4 regions of the Neobacillus sp. S1227 genome follow, and region 2 is predicted to be linked to each of the others. Evidence: predicted binding sites of a transcription regulator. Region 2 holds the regulator's gene; each other region holds the start of a gene.
The links. The regulator Rex, encoded in region 2, represses fermentation and respiration genes when NADH is low (regulators of the CRP and FNR family bind a similar motif). The targets are predictions, from matches to a motif close to TTGTGAAATATTTCACAA.
Positions count from the first base shown of each region.

Region 1: a site for Rex is predicted at 1,932-1,949, ahead of ACZ5AE_RS08195 (TIGR04053 family radical SAM/SPASM domain-containing protein). Genes of this name have one in related genera too.
Region 3: a site for Rex is predicted at 1,800-1,817, ahead of qoxA (cytochrome aa3 quinol oxidase subunit II). Genes of this name have one in related genera too.
Region 4: a site for Rex is predicted at 1,591-1,608, ahead of ACZ5AE_RS08785 (hemerythrin domain-containing protein). Genes of this name have one in related genera too.

Region 1 is NZ_AP038276.1:1,589,431-1,593,646, forward strand. Features, by position in the region: gene ACZ5AE_RS08180 (Cof-type HAD-IIB family hydrolase) at 84-896, opposite strand; gene ACZ5AE_RS08185 (metal-sulfur cluster assembly factor) at 1,063-1,371, shown strand; gene ACZ5AE_RS08190 (DsrE family protein) at 1,389-1,727, shown strand; gene ACZ5AE_RS08195 (TIGR04053 family radical SAM/SPASM domain-containing protein) at 2,032-3,156, shown strand; gene ACZ5AE_RS08200 (Crp/Fnr family transcriptional regulator) at 3,199-3,897, opposite strand; gene moaA (GTP 3',8-cyclase MoaA) at 4,127-4,216, shown strand, end outside.
Region 2 is NZ_AP038276.1:254,058-258,273, forward strand. Features, by position in the region: gene ACZ5AE_RS01410 (ABC-F family ATP-binding cassette domain-containing protein) at 1-1,465, opposite strand, end outside; gene moaC (cyclic pyranopterin monophosphate synthase MoaC) at 1,629-2,117, shown strand; gene ACZ5AE_RS01420 (redox-sensing transcriptional repressor Rex) at 2,150-2,803, shown strand; gene ACZ5AE_RS01425 (DUF4395 domain-containing protein) at 2,957-3,382, shown strand; gene ACZ5AE_RS01430 (YdiK family protein) at 3,588-3,788, opposite strand; gene ACZ5AE_RS01435 (lysostaphin resistance A-like protein) at 3,785-4,216, opposite strand, start outside.
Region 3 is NZ_AP038276.1:1,964,548-1,968,763, forward strand. Features, by position in the region: gene hpaB (4-hydroxyphenylacetate 3-monooxygenase, oxygenase component) at 1-1,070, opposite strand, end outside; gene ACZ5AE_RS10065 (hypothetical protein) at 1,364-1,507, opposite strand; gene qoxA (cytochrome aa3 quinol oxidase subunit II) at 1,871-2,788, shown strand; gene qoxB (cytochrome aa3 quinol oxidase subunit I) at 2,853-4,216, shown strand, end outside.
Region 4 is NZ_AP038276.1:1,705,812-1,710,027, reverse strand. Features, by position in the region: gene ACZ5AE_RS08795 (M3 family oligoendopeptidase) at 1-286, opposite strand, end outside; gene ACZ5AE_RS08790 (MarR family winged helix-turn-helix transcriptional regulator) at 383-823, opposite strand; gene ACZ5AE_RS08785 (hemerythrin domain-containing protein) at 1,007-1,534, opposite strand; gene ACZ5AE_RS08780 (hypothetical protein) at 1,759-2,106, shown strand; gene ACZ5AE_RS08775 (ferredoxin family protein) at 2,242-2,526, opposite strand; gene ACZ5AE_RS08770 (FAD-dependent oxidoreductase) at 2,526-3,821, opposite strand; gene ACZ5AE_RS08765 (electron transfer flavoprotein subunit alpha/FixB family protein) at 3,814-4,216, opposite strand, start outside.

The DNA of each region.
Region 1 (4,216 bases), 1.3 Mb from region 2:
ATTGAAACAGCTTCGCTGCCTCGTTAATAGTATGCTCCAACATTGGCGGGTTCATATAGGTAAACAATGGTGAATAGATGAAATTATTTTAAACGTAGCAAATCTGTCAAATATTCAGCGACTCCATCTTCTTCATTGGTTAGAGTAACATCATTGGCGATATTTTTCACTTGGTCAATGCCATTTCCCATCGCAATTCCATAACCAGCATATTCAAGCATTTCCAAATCATTATCCTCATCGCCGAAAGCAATGACTCTTTGGGAGGGGATACGGTAATAATCAGCCGCCTTTTTCAACCCGACAGCCTTATTTAGGCCGGACTTAATAATTTCGATCACATGCCAGGGGGCAGCCCAGCTGCGGTGATCGATGACTTCGGCATGGACGTCAGATAGATGGTCGCGGATCTTTTTTAATTGGTCTTCCTCTGTATGGATGAGCAGGCTTGTCGGTGAATCCTTCAAATAATTACTTAAATCACCTGTAGTAATACTGGGATTCCCAAAATTAAAAATTTCAATCAGCTTTTGGTCATGATAATGAAAATAGACATCATCCATTACTTCAGCGATGATATTATGAAAATAAAAGCTGCGGCACGCCTCCACGATATCTTTTGCCACGCTAATGTCAAGCGGCTCATGGAAAAAGCCCCATTTCGGGTCTCGAGGATGGTGCATGAAGGCCCCATTGAAATTAACGATCGGGGAATCTAAATTTAACTCGCGATAATACATTTCACTGGAACGATATGGCCTGCCTGTGGCTATCATCACGATATGGCCATCTTCTCTAGCTTTTCTTAAAACTTCCTTTGTTTTTTCCGAAATCGTTTTATCATCTTTTAATAAAGTTCCATCTAAGTCCAATGCGATTAAATGTCTTTCTGTCATTTGAAACCTCTCTTTGGAAGTATTTGTTTCTATTATCAATATGTTATCAATTTATATTTAAACTGTAAAAAAATTCACTTCAAATGTTTCTAAAAAGCGCTATACTGGTTTTCGAAATACCTTTTGTTATAATGGTTACAATAAAACTGACAGGAGTGAAGATAAAATGAATGAAGATTTAAAAGAAAATATAATGGGCGCCCTTGAGCTTGTTATTGACCCTGAGCTTGGCGTCGATATCGTCAACTTAGGTTTAATATATAATACTGAAATGGACGACGAGGGAAGACTGACGGTTACTATGACATTAACAGCAATGGGCTGCCCACTAGCCGGAACAATTGTTGATCAGGTAAAAAGAGCATTGGCTGATATTCCGGAAATCAAGGATGTAGATGTTAATATCGTCTGGAATCCTCCTTGGAATAAGGACATGATGTCCCGTTATGCCAAAATTGCACTGGGAATTCGTTAAGGAGGACCTCCAGGAGGATGAAAAATAAAGTCATTTTAGTTAGTTCAAATCAGTTGGGAAAAGGCGATCAGGTTTTAGGAGAGAATGTTTTAGAGACTTTCTTTACTGTATTAAAACAAAGAGAGGATCTCCCAGCAGCTGTTTTTTGCATGAACAGCGGGGTATTAACCTTGACTGAGGATTCCTTTGTATCCGTTCATTTAAAAGAGTTAGAGGATAAGGGTGTTAATGTTTTTGCATGTAAAACTTGTGCCGATCACTATGGTGTTAGCGAAAAATTGACAGTTGGCAAAATAAGCGGAATGGCTGACTTTGTTGAACTGTCCTCAAAATACGAAGTTTTAACCATCTCATAAAAGCAGAGCGTTATTGGTCTACTCAGATTGCCGAGAAAGGGGAATTTTTCTCGGCAATTTTTTTGTTTTATCCAAACGTAAATTATCAAATTTTTATTGATTATCCTTGCTAACGGGCCTGTTGATTTCCGCTCCAGGCACTCGCTTGCAGGGCGCTAAGCTCTGTTTTTTATATTCACAAATCGTCCATATAATGAAAGCTGATTGTGAGGTAGTTCACTTTTTTCAAACATAAACAACTTTATAATACGAAGTAATAAGGCTATTTAGTTTGAACTGGCCGTTTTATAGGAGGCGTTTCAAGATGGATTTTAGCCGAGACTTTAATAAAGATCCGTTTATTGTGATATGGGAACTCACTCGAGCATGTCAATTAAAATGTCTGCACTGCCGCGCGGATGCACAGTATACGAGGGACCCTCGAGAACTTACGCTTGAAGAAGGCAAGCATTTGATTGATCAGATATACGAAATGAATAATCCGCTGCTTGTATTTACCGGCGGAGATCCGCTGATGAGAGAGGATATTTTTGAAATTACCAAATACGCTGTCTCAAAAGGGGTACGTGTTTCGATGACACCAAGCGCCACTCCTAACGTAACAATTGATGCGATGCGCAAGGCTAAAGAAGTCGGACTTTCTCGTTGGGCGTTCAGCCTTGATGGTCCTACTGCAGAGATCCATGATCATTTTCGCGGGACAGCGGGCTCTTTTGACTTAACAATGGAACGAATTAAATATTTACATGAGCTTGAAATGCCAATCCAGATTAATACCGTTGTTTCCAGATACAATTATGAACATCTTGAAGAAATGGCGAAATTGGTTGAAGAATTAAAATGTGTTCTGTGGAGTGTCTTTTTCCTCGTTCCAACCGGAAGGGGGCAGGTATCTGATATGATATCTCCTGTGGAGCATGAAAAGGTACTTAGATGGCTCTATGGTTTAAGCAAAAGGGTTCCTTTTGATATTAAAACCACGGAGGCGATGCATTACCGCCGTGTAGTAATCCAGCAAAAAATGCGTGCAGCCAAAGAACAGACAGATGAGATCAGCTATTTATCTGCGTTGACAGAAAAAGGCTTAACCGGCTCGATTGATGGCCTGGGCCGTGCACCAAAGGGTGTAAATGACGGCAATGGCTTTGTATTTATTTCTCATATAGGGGATGTCTATCCAAGCGGCCTGCTTCCGGTTAAGGCCGGAAATATTAGGGAAACCCCTCTTGCGGAAATTTACCGCGAGTCGCCAATCTTTAAGGCACTTAGGAATCCGGATGGATTTAAAGGGAAATGCGGTGTCTGCGAATTCAGATATGTTTGCGGCGGCTCAAGATCAAGAGCTTACGCCATGACTGGGGATTATTTAGAAAGCGAACCATTCTGCGTTTATATTCCTAAGGCTTTAAGAGAAAAACAAACACAGTAAATTGTTTGAGGCAATCGATTTTCGATTGCCTCCTTTCTAAAACTATTCAATGTTGCAATAAACAGTGGAACAATTTTCACAGCCAATTTCATCTTTTAAATATTGCAAATCCAAGACGGTAATTTTACCGCGTTTAATGGAAATGATGTTATCATGCTTTAATTCACTTAAAATACGGTTTGTACTTTCTCTTGAAGTGCCGCAAAAGTTCGCCAGCTCTTGGTTGGTTAATGGAAGATCGATTAAAATAGCATCGCCTTTTGGCACCCCATAGCTGTTGGTCATCCGGATTAAGGTTGAAAATAGAGCGCCGCGCTTTCCATTTAAGACAAGATCACGGAATTTTGTTTGGGTTTTACGGAAGTGGTCGCTCATCCATTTCATAAATTCAAAGGCAAGCTTACTGTTTTGGAAAATTTCACTTTCAAGTACTTCTTTTTTAATTGCCGCAATTTCACCTTCTTCAAGAACCTTGGCACTTAATAAATATTTTGGACTATCAGTGAAAAGGGTTAATTCTCCGCAAATATCGTTTTCTCCGCAAATTCTTAGTGACAGTTCCCGCCCATCTGCTGTAATTTTGCTAATTTGAATTTTACCTGAGATGATGACATATAATTCATCAGCGAGCATCCCTTCCTGAAATAGAAATCTTCCCCGTTCGCTTTTAAACTTCCGATCAGCAAAATTAAGCAGTTCTTTTATTTCAATTGAATGAGTTGGTTTTATTGTCGTAATCATTTTTCGCCACCCCTGTACATTTCTATATAAATAAACTTAAATAAATGGATTCGTTAGTAACATTTTATATCAAGATTAGCAAGGTAGAAGTAGTAAACAATGACAATATAGTGAAAACTGGACAATTTTTTTGAGGGAAATATGGATAATGAAGAAAGTAACAGTATTTTTTTAAACCATCTGTTACAATGGTATTAAAATGAGCTTCTTATTTATTGGAGTGGATTAAATGGAACAACCTATCATTACAGATAAATTTAATAGACCATTAAGGGATTTAAGAATTTCCGTTATCGATAGATGTAATTTTCGTTGTCAA
Region 2 (4,216 bases):
TTAAAGCATTCTCAAGAACTTCCTTGCTGTCTAAATCCAAATGGTTGGTAGGTTCGTCCAATATTAATAAATTTGCTTTCTCGAGCATTAGCTTGGCAAGGGCTAGGCGGGCTTTTTCGCCGCCGCTTAATGACAAAACGTTTTTAAGCACATCGTCACCGGAAAATAAGAAATTCCCAAGCACCGTACGGATTTCCCTTTCCGGTTTCAGTGGATATTCATCCCATAGCTCGTTTAAGACGCGTTTATTGGAGGTTAGGTTGGCTTGTTCTTGATCGTAATAGCCGATGGATAGATTGGTCCCGTATTGAATGGTACCAGCCAAAGCGGGAAGCTTTTTAATTATAGTTTTTAAAAGGGTCGACTTCCCGATTCCGTTAGGGCCGACAAGGGCAATACTGTCGCCTTTATACACACGAAAGGAAATATCCTCGGAAACCTTCTCGCCATCATAGCCGACAGCAACCGAATCAACAGTAAGTACATCATTGCCGCTTTGCCGCTCAATTTCAAATGAGAAGGAAGCGGATTTTTCATCCCCTGATGGCCGGTCCAAGATTTCCATTTTTTCAAGCTTCTTTCGCCGGCTTTGCGCCCGCTTAGTAGTTGTGGCCCGTGCGATGTTGCGCTGAATGAAATCCTTTAAAGCAGAAATTTCCTCCTGCTGCTTTTCATAAAGCTTCATGTCGCGTTCATAATTGGCGGCTTTCTGTTCAAGATAAGAGCTATAATTACCGGTAAATCGCTGAATCAGGCGGCGTGATAGTTCATATACCTCAGTGACGACTTTATCCAAAAAATAGCGGTCATGCGAAACAATTAAAATTGCGCCTTCATAACCCTGCAGATATTGCTCCAGCCAGGAAAGGGTTTCGATATCCAAATGGTTGGTAGGTTCGTCCAAAATTAAAATATCAGGTCTTGTCAGCAGCAGTTTGCCTAGCGCGAGACGCGTTTTTTGTCCGCCGCTTAGACTTGAAATCATTAACGTCGTGTCAGAAAAATTTAACCCATGCAATACAGAGCGGATATCGGCCTCATACTGATAGCCGCCTTGCTCTTTAAATTTAACTTGCAATTCATCATATTCCTTTAATACTCGTTTGTATTTTTCTGGGTCTCCGAAAACAGCAGGGTCAGCCATTTGCTGTTCCAGCTTCCGGAGCGATTTTTCCATCGCTTGCAGGTTCTCAAAAACCGTCAGCATTTCCTCCCAAATGGACAAATTGGACTCCAAACCCGTATTTTGCGCCAAATAACCAACGGTAACATCCTTTGGTTTGATGATTTCCCCGCCGTCATAACCTATTTCGCCGGCGATGATTTTCAATAACGTTGATTTCCCCGCTCCATTCCGTCCGACAAGGGCAACACGGTCACGGGTTTGTAATTCTAGTTTTATATTCGATAAAATAAGTTCAGCACCATAATATTTTTGTAGTTGATTAACCTGTAATAAAATCATTTTTTTCACCTCTAATACCTTACGAATAGTGTACCGTATTAACCGATTGTCGGCAATGAAGTGAAATTTTTAATGGAATTATAAAAAAATATACTGATAGTTCAAAGTTTCACACACATGGACATAAAAATATTGTATTATTTTTTGTAGGAGGATTTCTTATATGGCTGAATTTACTCATTTTAATGAAGAAGGCAGGGCCAAGATGGTTGATGTCAGCGATAAGCCAGAAACGGCACGCACGGCAGTTGCCCAGTCCAGCATAACAGTAAGCTCTGAAATTTATGAAAAAATCACAAACCACGAAATGAAAAAGGGCGATGTCTTAGCAGTTGCCCAGGTTGCTGCGGTGATGGCGGCGAAAAAGACATGGGATATCATTCCAATGTGCCACCCAATTCCATTAACAGGTATCAATATTAATTTTTTCTGGGAGCAGGCCGGGCAGGAACAATATACACTGCATATTGCTGCATCAGTTAAAACTAAAGGCAGTACGGGGGTTGAGATGGAAGCGCTAACAGCCGCCTCTGCTTGTGCCCTAACCGTTTATGATATGTGCAAGGCAGTTGATAAAGGGATGGTGATCGGACCAACCTTTTTGGTGGAAAAAACTGGCGGCAAAAACGGTGATTTTAGAAGAGAAATCTAATATATCTATTAATATTGAAGGGTGGGAGAAATATGTCCAATGAAACGATGAAAATACCACAGGCAACAGCAAAGCGTCTGCCCTTATATTATCGATTTTTACAAAACCTTCATTCTTCTGGCAAGCAAAGGGTGTCATCTGCAGAATTAAGTGAAGCAGTAAAGGTCGATTCGGCAACAATTCGCAGGGATTTCTCTTATTTTGGTGCCCTTGGAAAAAAAGGGTACGGTTATAACGTAAACTATTTGTTATCGTTTTTCCGGAAAACTCTTGATCAGGATGAATTAACAAAGGTAGCGTTAATCGGGGTGGGTAATCTCGGCACTGCTTTTTTACATTACAATTTTTTAAAAAATAATAACACAAAAATCTCTTGCGCCTTCGATGTGGATCCCGGAAAAATCGGCGGTTCAATAGGCAATGTTCCCGTTTATTCGATGGATGATTTAGAGCAGTATTTGATCGAGGAAAATATTTCGGTGGCGATTTTGACGGTGCCGGCTCCGGTTGCTCAGCAAATCACAGACAAGCTAGTGAATACGAAGGTAAAAGGGATTTTAAACTTTACACCAGCAAGACTGAATGTCCCTCCATCTATCCGCGTGCATCATATTGACTTGGCGGTGGAGCTGCAGTCACTTGTTTACTTTTTAAAGCATTATCCAAGCGAAGTAGTTGAAGAATAAATAATAAATGGGCTTCTCGCCAAAATAGGTGAGAGGCCCATTTTTCGTTTGGAAACATTTTTCCTATACAGCTCACTATACAAAAGAAGTTAAAGCGGGTAAAATGAATTTACAAATAAGTATTGTAATCCAATAGGGAAGGTTGGGATTAAAATGACAAAAACAGTTCGCTCAATCCCACGGCCGTTAGTGAAAACAAACCAGTGGGTGATTGTTATAAGTGTTGTGTTAACATGGTTATCCGGACAGGAATGGTTTTTGTTAGTGCCGTTTAGTGCCGGTATGTTTGGTCTTTTATTCGGATTTAATCCGATTATGCAAATAGCAAAACTGTTTTTAAGAAAGGATCCAAAGGCTTATATACCGGAGGATTGGGAGCAGCAGCAATTTAATCAAAAAATTGCCGTATCGTGTTTGGGAATTGGATTTGCAGGATTCCTGCTGGGATGGAATACTGTAGGCTATATATTTACGGTTATGGTTGCTGTGGCCGCCTTTATCGCGATACTTGGATTTTGCATCGGATGTTTTATTCATTATCAGTGGAACCAATACCGTTATAAAAGGGCGAACCAATAAAGTTAGAGGTCTGAATTATTCAGCCTCTTTTTTTGTTTTTTTGCTTACATTTTACCTAGTCCTAAGGATAAGGGGATTGCAGTTGCGGTCGGTATTGTGTTGACCTTGTCGAGGGCGTTCTGTGATGTATTCTTTAAAACCTATCAACAGAATGCGCTAAAGGAAACCGGAGATTAATAAGAAAGAGGCTGTTTATGTGACAGCCTCATTTCTTCATTTGCCCCTTATATTTAAAATGAAAAACAATCATCTTTAAGGCTGATCCAAAGTCAAAGGTGGCCAGGATGACCAAAAGGTAACTAAAGAAGCCCCAGCCATTGTTTTGAACATCATCGATGGCAAAATAGGTGAACAGGGCCCCAAGTATTAAATAAATCAAACCGGAAAACAAAGGTGAACGTCTCATAGAAATCCTCCGATAAAGTTTTGAACTGCCTCTGCCTCACGCATCAGCCGCTCAATGTCATCCTTATAAACCGACTGAACAAGGACGACCATCGTGTTCATAGATACATGGGCGAAAATCGGCACCAGGATCCGTTTAGTTTTTACATAAAGAAAAGCAAAGGTAAAGCCCATCGCCGAGTAAATAAGCAGATGCTCAGGCTCCATATGGACAAGCGCAAAGATCACCGAGCTGATTAGCGCAGAAATAAAGAAATTAAACCGTTTATAAAAAGCCCCAAAGATAATTTTTCGAAACACAATTTCCTCTAAAATCGGGCCGATAATACTCGTTACAAGAATGGCTAATGGAAAGGCATTAATTATCGTGAGGATTTCCTGTGTATTTTTAGAGCCCAATTCAATCCCAATAAGGCGCTCAATGATGGC
Region 3 (4,216 bases), 1.7 Mb from region 2:
TAACCCCAATCATCCAGTTCTGCCTCTTCTTCAGACTTTAATAAAAGGGCCTTCATCGTTTCCAGCCCAATGATAATTTCAGAAAGTTTTTCCTGGATATGCTGATATCCGCTAACATTTATTGTATCCGTTAAGGTTTCGGCTAGCCCCAATAGAAATTCATTTTTCACAACCTGTCTGGTGATGGCCTGATGGTAGGCATGATGATGGAATGAGCTTTGGACCATAAATTCGTTTGCTGCCTCCACATTCTCGAAAAAAAAGACTCTCTCCCAAGGGACCAGTACGTTATCAAATACTAGGATCGTATCCATTTCTTCATAGCGCGAGCTGAGCGGATAATCAAAAGATGACTCGCCGCCGACGAATGATTCTCGGCAAATAAATCTTAAGCCTGCGGTATCGGAAGGAATGGAAAAGGCGTAGGCATCTGCATCATTCGTTACACCTCCTGCTGAATAAACTAGAACCTCATCTGTTAAGCCGCCTTGAGTCGCTAACAGGCGGGCGCCCCTGATAACAATCCCGTTTTTGTTTTTTTCGACAATCTTGGCGGCAATCGGTTCTTTTGATTTTTGCAGGGCGATTTGCGACCGATTTACCTGAGGAGTTATAAATGTGTGGGTAAATGAAAGATCTTGATTTTTTGCTCTTTCATAAAGGCACTTAATATTTTCCGGAAAGCAATTCTCTTTCCCTTCCAAAAAAGAGGCAGAGGAGGAAAAGGCCATGATGACTGAATTCATATAATCCGGACTTCTACCCATCAGCCCATTGGTATGCCTGGCCCAAATTTCGAACATACTTCGCCTTCTTTTTAAATCCTCTTTCGTCCGCGGCTGTAAATAAGATAGCCCAATCCGCTCTTCCGTTTCCGGGGATAAGAACGTTAGCTTTTCTTTCAGGTTTAAATCAAACTGCAAATCATATAATGATGCTTTACTCTGAATCAGACCTCTAAATGCAGGGTGTCCAGAGATATCCCCTTCCAATCGTTCTCCATCCAGCCAAATTTCCTTCTTCAACCGATTCATCCGTTCGATATATTCATTTCCGTTAATTGCTCCCATACGACCACTCCCTAAAATATGGAGCATTAAAAAGTTTTGTAATTTATTTTATTGGGAAAGTGTTTGTCCTGCATGGGTTATCCAAACAATTGGACGAATTTGGGTATATATGGAGGTTGATTGATTAATTATCTAATACTAGGAAATAGGAGGCGGATTAAGAGATAGAAAAGAGGACTCTCTTAACTAATAAGGGGCAAAGAATTAAACATAGATACCTCGAAATTATTCGCCGTCATAATAGAAAATAAAAGATTCCATTTCCTCAACCTTGTCTCCATCCAATTGGTGTGTCACTCCGTATGTATGCCATTTCCGTCTTTATTGATTGCAACATCAATATCATTCAATAATTGTTTCATATATTCAAAGGATAGCTGCATCCTTTTGTTAGTCGGTTTCCATTGTTTGACGTACTCAGTTTTTCCTATCTTCACCGCTTGGGCCAATGTGGGCAGTCCGGACAATTGCTCGTTAGCGATGAGCGCGGCAAGAACCTGCAGGTTTTCAGTTTATTTCCTATTTAACCGTAACATAAATGTGAAGGGAATTTAAGGGTACTTTTCCATAATCCTCAAATTAACTGCTAACCATTAATAAAGATATATTAAAAAAGCAAATGTATAGATCCTATTTTTACAAAGTGTCGAACTCTTTTTGAACATTTAGTGACAAATCTTCCGAATGGGTGTCTTTTAATAATGTTTGGTATTAAGATAGTTACTAATGATGTGATGTAAATCACAAACAAAAATTTTTTTAAAAAAGACATTTTTTAAATAAAAGAAAGGGGTACTAGCATGAAAGTAAAATCGGCTTTGTTACTGCTTGTTCTCACTATTGTCACAGTGCTTACAGGATGTGAACCGCTTATGGTTCTTGATCCTAAAGGTCCGCAAGCCGAAAGGCAAGCCCATGATATTTTATTATCCATTGGGATCATGTCATTTATTGTAATTGTAGTTTTCGCTATTTTGATTTATGTGCTAATTAAGTATCGTGCCTCAAAGGCAAGCCCAGATTATGAACCGCCGCACATTGAAGGAAATAAATGGGTTGAGCTAATTTGCGTCGGTATTCCTGTCATCATTGTCACTTATTTTTCAATCGTTTCTGTTCAAAGTAACAATATTGTCGAAGCAAAACCAATAAAATATCAGGATAAAGATCCTTTAGTCATTTATGCATCCTCATCTGACTGGAAATGGCATTTTAGTTATCCGGAACAAAATATTGAAACGGTTAACTATTTGTATATTCCCACAGACCGGCCGATTGAATTTAAGCTTTATTCCTACGGACCAATCACCAGCTTCTGGATTCCACAACTTGGCGGTCAAAAATACGCCATGTCCGATATGGTGACGACACTGCACTTAGCTGCAGATGAACCGGGTGAAATGATGGGCCGTAACGCCAACTTTAGTGGTAAAGGAACGGCTGAAAATACATTTAATGTTACAGCAATGTCTGAAAAAGATTTCGATAAATGGGTAAAAGACGTAAAGAAAACGGCAAAACCTTTATCAGAGAAAAAGTTTGATGAGTTATTAAAACCAGGCCATCTTGGACAAATGACATTCACAGGGACGCATTTAAAATTTAGTCCAGCACCAGAACACGAACATAGTCCATCTGCAAAACCAGAAGAAGGTCAAACTGATCACTCAAAAATGGATATGGATATGGATATGTCAGACCACCAAAATCATGAGTAATTGTTAAAGAGTTAATGAACCGAATTATTGAAAAAATTAATCTCTCGAAAGGAGTTAATAGAGGATGGAGTTCTTTGAACGTTTTGCCATACCAAATCCAAGTCTGGCAATCTATGCATCTATGGTAGCGATTGGCCTAACAGTAGTTGCCATAATTGCAGGCCTAACCTATTTCAAGAAATGGGGATATTTATGGCGTGAATGGTTAACAACAGTTGACCATAAACGGATTGGAATTATGTATTTACTCTCTGCCTTAATTATGTTGTTCCGCGGCGGGGTGGACGCGATTATGCTTCGTGCCCAGCTGGCAGTACCTGATAATAAATTGCTAGATTCACAGCACTATAATGAAGTATTCTCAACACACGGGGTAATCATGGTCATGTTTATGGCAATGCCATTCATCTTTGCTTTCATGAACTATGTTGTTCCATTACAAATTGGCGCCCGTGACGTGGCCTTCCCAAGATTGAACGCATTAAGCTTCTGGCTGTTCTTCTTTGGTGCAATGTTGTTTAATATCTCTTTTGTTATCGGCGGATCTCCTGATGCAGGATGGACTTCTTATTTCCCGCTTGCAGGGAATGATTTCAGTCCACATGTCGGTACGAACTATTATATGATTGCGATACAGATATCCGGTATCGGGTCGCTGATGACAGGTATTAACATGATTACAACGATCATGAAAATGAGAGCACCTGGCATGACCTTAATGAAAATGCCGATGTTTACATGGTCTGTTTTAGTAACAAACCTTATTATCGTAACGGTTTTCCCTGTCATTACAGTTGCGCTTGCGATGGGAACCATGGACAGATTGTTTGGAACTCACTTCTTTGCAACCACAAATGGCGGTATGGATATGCTCTGGGCCAACCTATTCTGGGTTTGGGGACATCCTGAAGTTTATATCCTTATATTACCTGCATTTGGTATTTACAGTGAGGTTATCTCAACCTTTGCCGGCCGTAACCTTTATGGCTATAAATCAATGGTTGCATCAATGGTTATTATCTCAGCATTATCCTGTATGGTTTGGGCGCACCATTTCTTTACGATGGGGCAGGGGGCAGTTGCAAACAGCTTCTTCTCTATTACAACAATGATGATCGCAGTACCAACAGGTGTTAAGATTTTCAACTGGTTATTTACGTTATGGAAAGGGAAAATTCGATTTACCGTTCCAATGTTATATTCTCTAGGGTTTATTCCGTTATTTGTAATCGGCGGGATGACAGGGGTTATGCTTGCGATGTCAGCTGCTGACTATCAGTACCATAACACAATGTTCTTAGTGGCTCACTTCCATAACACGATTATCCCAGGTGTAGTATTTGCTATGCTTGCTGGTCTAACCTATTATTGGCCAAAAATGTTTGGTTTCATGTTGAATGAACGAATCGGTAAATGGTCTTTCTGGAC
Region 4 (4,216 bases), 1.5 Mb from region 2:
CCAAAGCCTGATAATATTCTGTAATTAAACCTTCCACCTCAGGTTGGATTTCATCCATGTAATCCTGCTCATTTTTATAAAATTCATCATTCGTATCAATGGTATGGCGAATATTACAAAGATTGAACATCGTCCCCAAGTCATTTCTCAGTTGATTGATTTCATTCATGGCCCCGCTTTGCTTTTCCACTGAATCAGCGTATTTGAAGCGCTCTAATGCTTCATTGAATTTTGCCCGAACCTGGTCTAAGTTAGGTCTTATGTAAGTATACTGTTCAAAGCCCATGAAAAAACCCCCTTTTTTCATTTTTTTCGGCTATATTCATTTCGACACTATTGATTAATATTCCTTTTTGCAAAAAAAATACGACTAAAAGTCGTATTAAAATTTTCCTGCAGGCAGGCCTAATTTTTTTAACAAATCAATTGCCTCCAGCTTTTCCGTATCAGATAAACTTGACATAAGCTTATCAATTTGTTGGGCATGTTCAGGAAAAATATCCTGTATCAAATTTTTTCCCTCATCTGTTATTTGCGCAAAAATTACACGTCTATCTGTCGGGCAGGCGCTCCTTCTCAATAATCCCTTTTGTTCAAGCTTATCGACAACATACGTAATACTTCCGCTCGCAAGCAGGATTTTTGCACCTATTTGTTGCAGCGGCTGGTCGCCTTTGTGGTAGAGAAGCTCTAATACAGCAAACTCAGTTGGGTTTAAACCGCTTGCTTGGATAACTTTATTGACGTGTTCATTAATGGCTTTATAGGCTCTTGAGAGAACAATGAAAAGTTTTAGTGAAACGGCTGTTGAATCTTTTTCCATAACAACTCATCCTTTATCTTTATTGGGAAATTGCCCTCAAAGGCAAAACGCTCACAATATCTCGATTTCAAAATTATTATAAAAAAATTTCGAACCGCTGTCAATTACCGGTAAAGTCATATCCCTTAACCTAAATGTTTTATAGGGCAAAAAAAGTAAAAAAGATGGACTCTGCCATCCTTTTTACTTAATTTCTTGAATCCTTTGATATAATTCTGCCTTTTCCTCATCAGAGAGCATTCGCTCGGCCATTGGGAAGAGGACGTTTTCTTCCTTGTTAAAATGCTCCGTTAAAATATAGTAAGCATTTTGGACGTATCCAGCCAATTTTTTAAATTCATCATGTGAAGACGGGCTGGCGGCTGCCTGCTCAAGAAAAGATTTAATATGGGCTTTTGCTTGGTCATGCTCATACTCCATTACCGCGATTGGTCCAGAAGTTGTCCCAATATAAGTTCCCATCATTGGAAACAGCACACCTTCTTCTCTCTCTGAATGCGGGTCAAGCACTGCCAGAAATTCTTCTACCTTAGTAATTAACTCTTGGAAATTAGCTTCTATATCAATATCTTTATCGATTTTTTGGGTTAGACTGAACAAACCTTCCATTTGGCTTCTTAATGGAGGATGTTCTTCCTTCAACTGACTTAATCCCTTACTTCTTAGCTCAGCATTCGGCATCCCGCCGAAACCACTCATACAACTGCTCATTGCATTCACCTCTTTCAATCTTCTGCTTTTAGTATAAAAGCGCAATTACGATTATGTAGTGACAATCGTCACATCTATACCAAATTTACAACTCCACTTGGAATATTATTGACAACTTTTTGAAAACGTTTTATTTTTTTAAAAAATTATAACATTTATCACTCAAAAAAATCCTTATAGTTTCATATAATTAAGGTAGATATTTTGAAAGGGAGGTAACTATATTGAAAACCCCAAATTATCATGATTTTTATCAAACGGCATTCTTACCGATTGGTACAAATGATCTTGTTTCACTTAAGGATACAGATGCCTACATTCCAGAATCCAATTCCACACATTGGCTAATTGCCGTAGAAGGGGTCCAGCTCCCTCAGCCACGGATTTATTTTCATTGGAAAGTCAGTATATATCCAGCCGCAAATGACGGCGACTTCAATTGGAAAAAGCCGTATTATTGCTCAGAAAATATGGAACAAATGGATCATGCCATAGCCCTTGCATCCTCGCTCGCAGCCTTCTGCAATAAAGATGAACTTTCCTCGGCAGCCTTCTTAGAGAAAATAAGCTGACCTTGTAAATACTTACCTTCTAGCTTCACCCTCTTTTTAAAATCCCTTGTGAAAAAATATACATATAGTGTTAAGTGATTTACGATTAAAAGGATAAAAAAAGGTGCTGCCTGCAATAGCAAACAGCACCTTTTTTTATGCTAACCTGAAGACAATTCCATGACCGCCTTTTGGATATTCCCATTTAATATTTTGGTAAGGGCAGCCAATCCGGCAGCTTCCGCATTCGTGACAGCCTTCATAACCTACCTGCATCCGCGTTCCTTCCCACTTATATACCTCAGCTGGGCAAAATACTGTACAAATTTTATCAGGACATTGGGTCATACATACGTCATGATCAAGAACGGTAAGATGGGACTTTGTGTCACACTTAAACCTGAGAAGATACTGTTTTTCCTCAATATTCTTCGTTGACATTATTTCACCGCCTTCCATGCACGATAGAGATCTTGCAATACGCGCAGTGTTCCTCTTTGTGAGGTCATATTTTTAATAATCTGCTTTTGTTTATCACGTTTTGGAGTGCCGTCAACAGTAAAGAATTTGCTAGCTGCCTGATTCATCATTGGAACATACTCTTTAAAATATTGCGGGTATTTTTCGAATGTATGGGCCGCATCTTTGTACTTTTCCAAATCTTTTATGATAAAGCTATTATAAAGGGCCTCGCGGTAGTTATTTAACATTGATTCGCTGAAATTCCCAAAGCGGTGCGCCTCAATTACAGTCTCGGCAGCCAATAAGCCAGAATGCATCGCCATGTTCGAACCTTCACGATGAATAGCGTTAACAAGCTGGGCAGCGTCCCCAACAACAATAACTCCATTGCCAGCCACTTTAGGAACAGAGCGGTAGCCTCCTTCCGGAATGAGGTGGGCAAGATATTCAGCAGACTCGCCGCCGGCAATGAGAGGTTTGACCATTGGATGATTCTTTAAGTAATCCAGCAGTTCATATGGCTTCATTTTTGCTTTTATCATACTCGATAGTGTTGTCCCCACTCCGATATTCAAACTCTCTTTGTTGGTATATAGAAAAGCCGTACCCAGATTTCCTTTTGTGGAATCTCCAAAGATCTCAATCGTACAGCCTTGGTTGTCCTCCAAATTAAAGCGGTCATTTATTTTGTCTTTTGGAAGATTAACCACTTCCATAACCGTCAGCGCCACTTCATCTGGGCGGAACTCCTTATGGAACCCCAGCTGTTTGGATAAAAGCGAGTTAACTCCGTCAGCAAGGACAACTACATCTGCTAATACCACACCATCCGGCCTATCGGTACGGACACCAACAACCTTGCCGTCTTCGACAATACATTCCGTGACAACTGTTTCGTTAATTAGAAGCGCTCCTGCCTCCACAGCTTTCTTTGCGAACCATTGATCAAACTGAGCCCTTAGAACTGTAAAGTTATTATATGGCTCAACTCCCCATTCGAGGCCCTTATATCCGAACGAAAGAACTGATTCTTTGTCCATCATCCAGAACCGCTGTTCAATGACCGGTCTTTCAAGCGGCGCTTCTTTCCAAAATTCAGGAATTAATTCTTCCATTTGCTGGCGGTACAATACTCCGCCCATAACGTTTTTGGCACCTGGATACTCTCCACGTTCAATCAGCAGCACATTTAGACCATTTTTAGCACAAGTGTAAGCACAAGAGGTTCCTGCGGGGCCAGCCCCTACCACAATCACGTCAAACTTCTCAGGCATAGCTCAGTTCACCGCCCTTTTCAGCTTTAAGCTCTTTAAATTGCTCGATTAGTTTTGGAACAATTTTCACTGCGTCTCCTACAATGCCGTACGTTGCCACGTCAAAAATCGGGGCGTTGGGGTCTTTGTTAATGGCAATTATTAACTCAGAATTCTTCATACCGACCACATGCTGAATCGCTCCAGATACTCCAATGGCAAAATAAATTTTCGGAGTGACTGTCTCCCCGGTCTGTCCAACCTGCTGATCATGCGGCAGCCATCCTGCTTCAACGACATCGCGGGTTCCGCCTACGCTTGCGCCGATTGTTTCCGCCAATTCATGGACTAGCTGGAAATTTTGCAGGTCGCCCATCCCTTTACCACCGCATACGATGACATGGGCATCGGCTAAT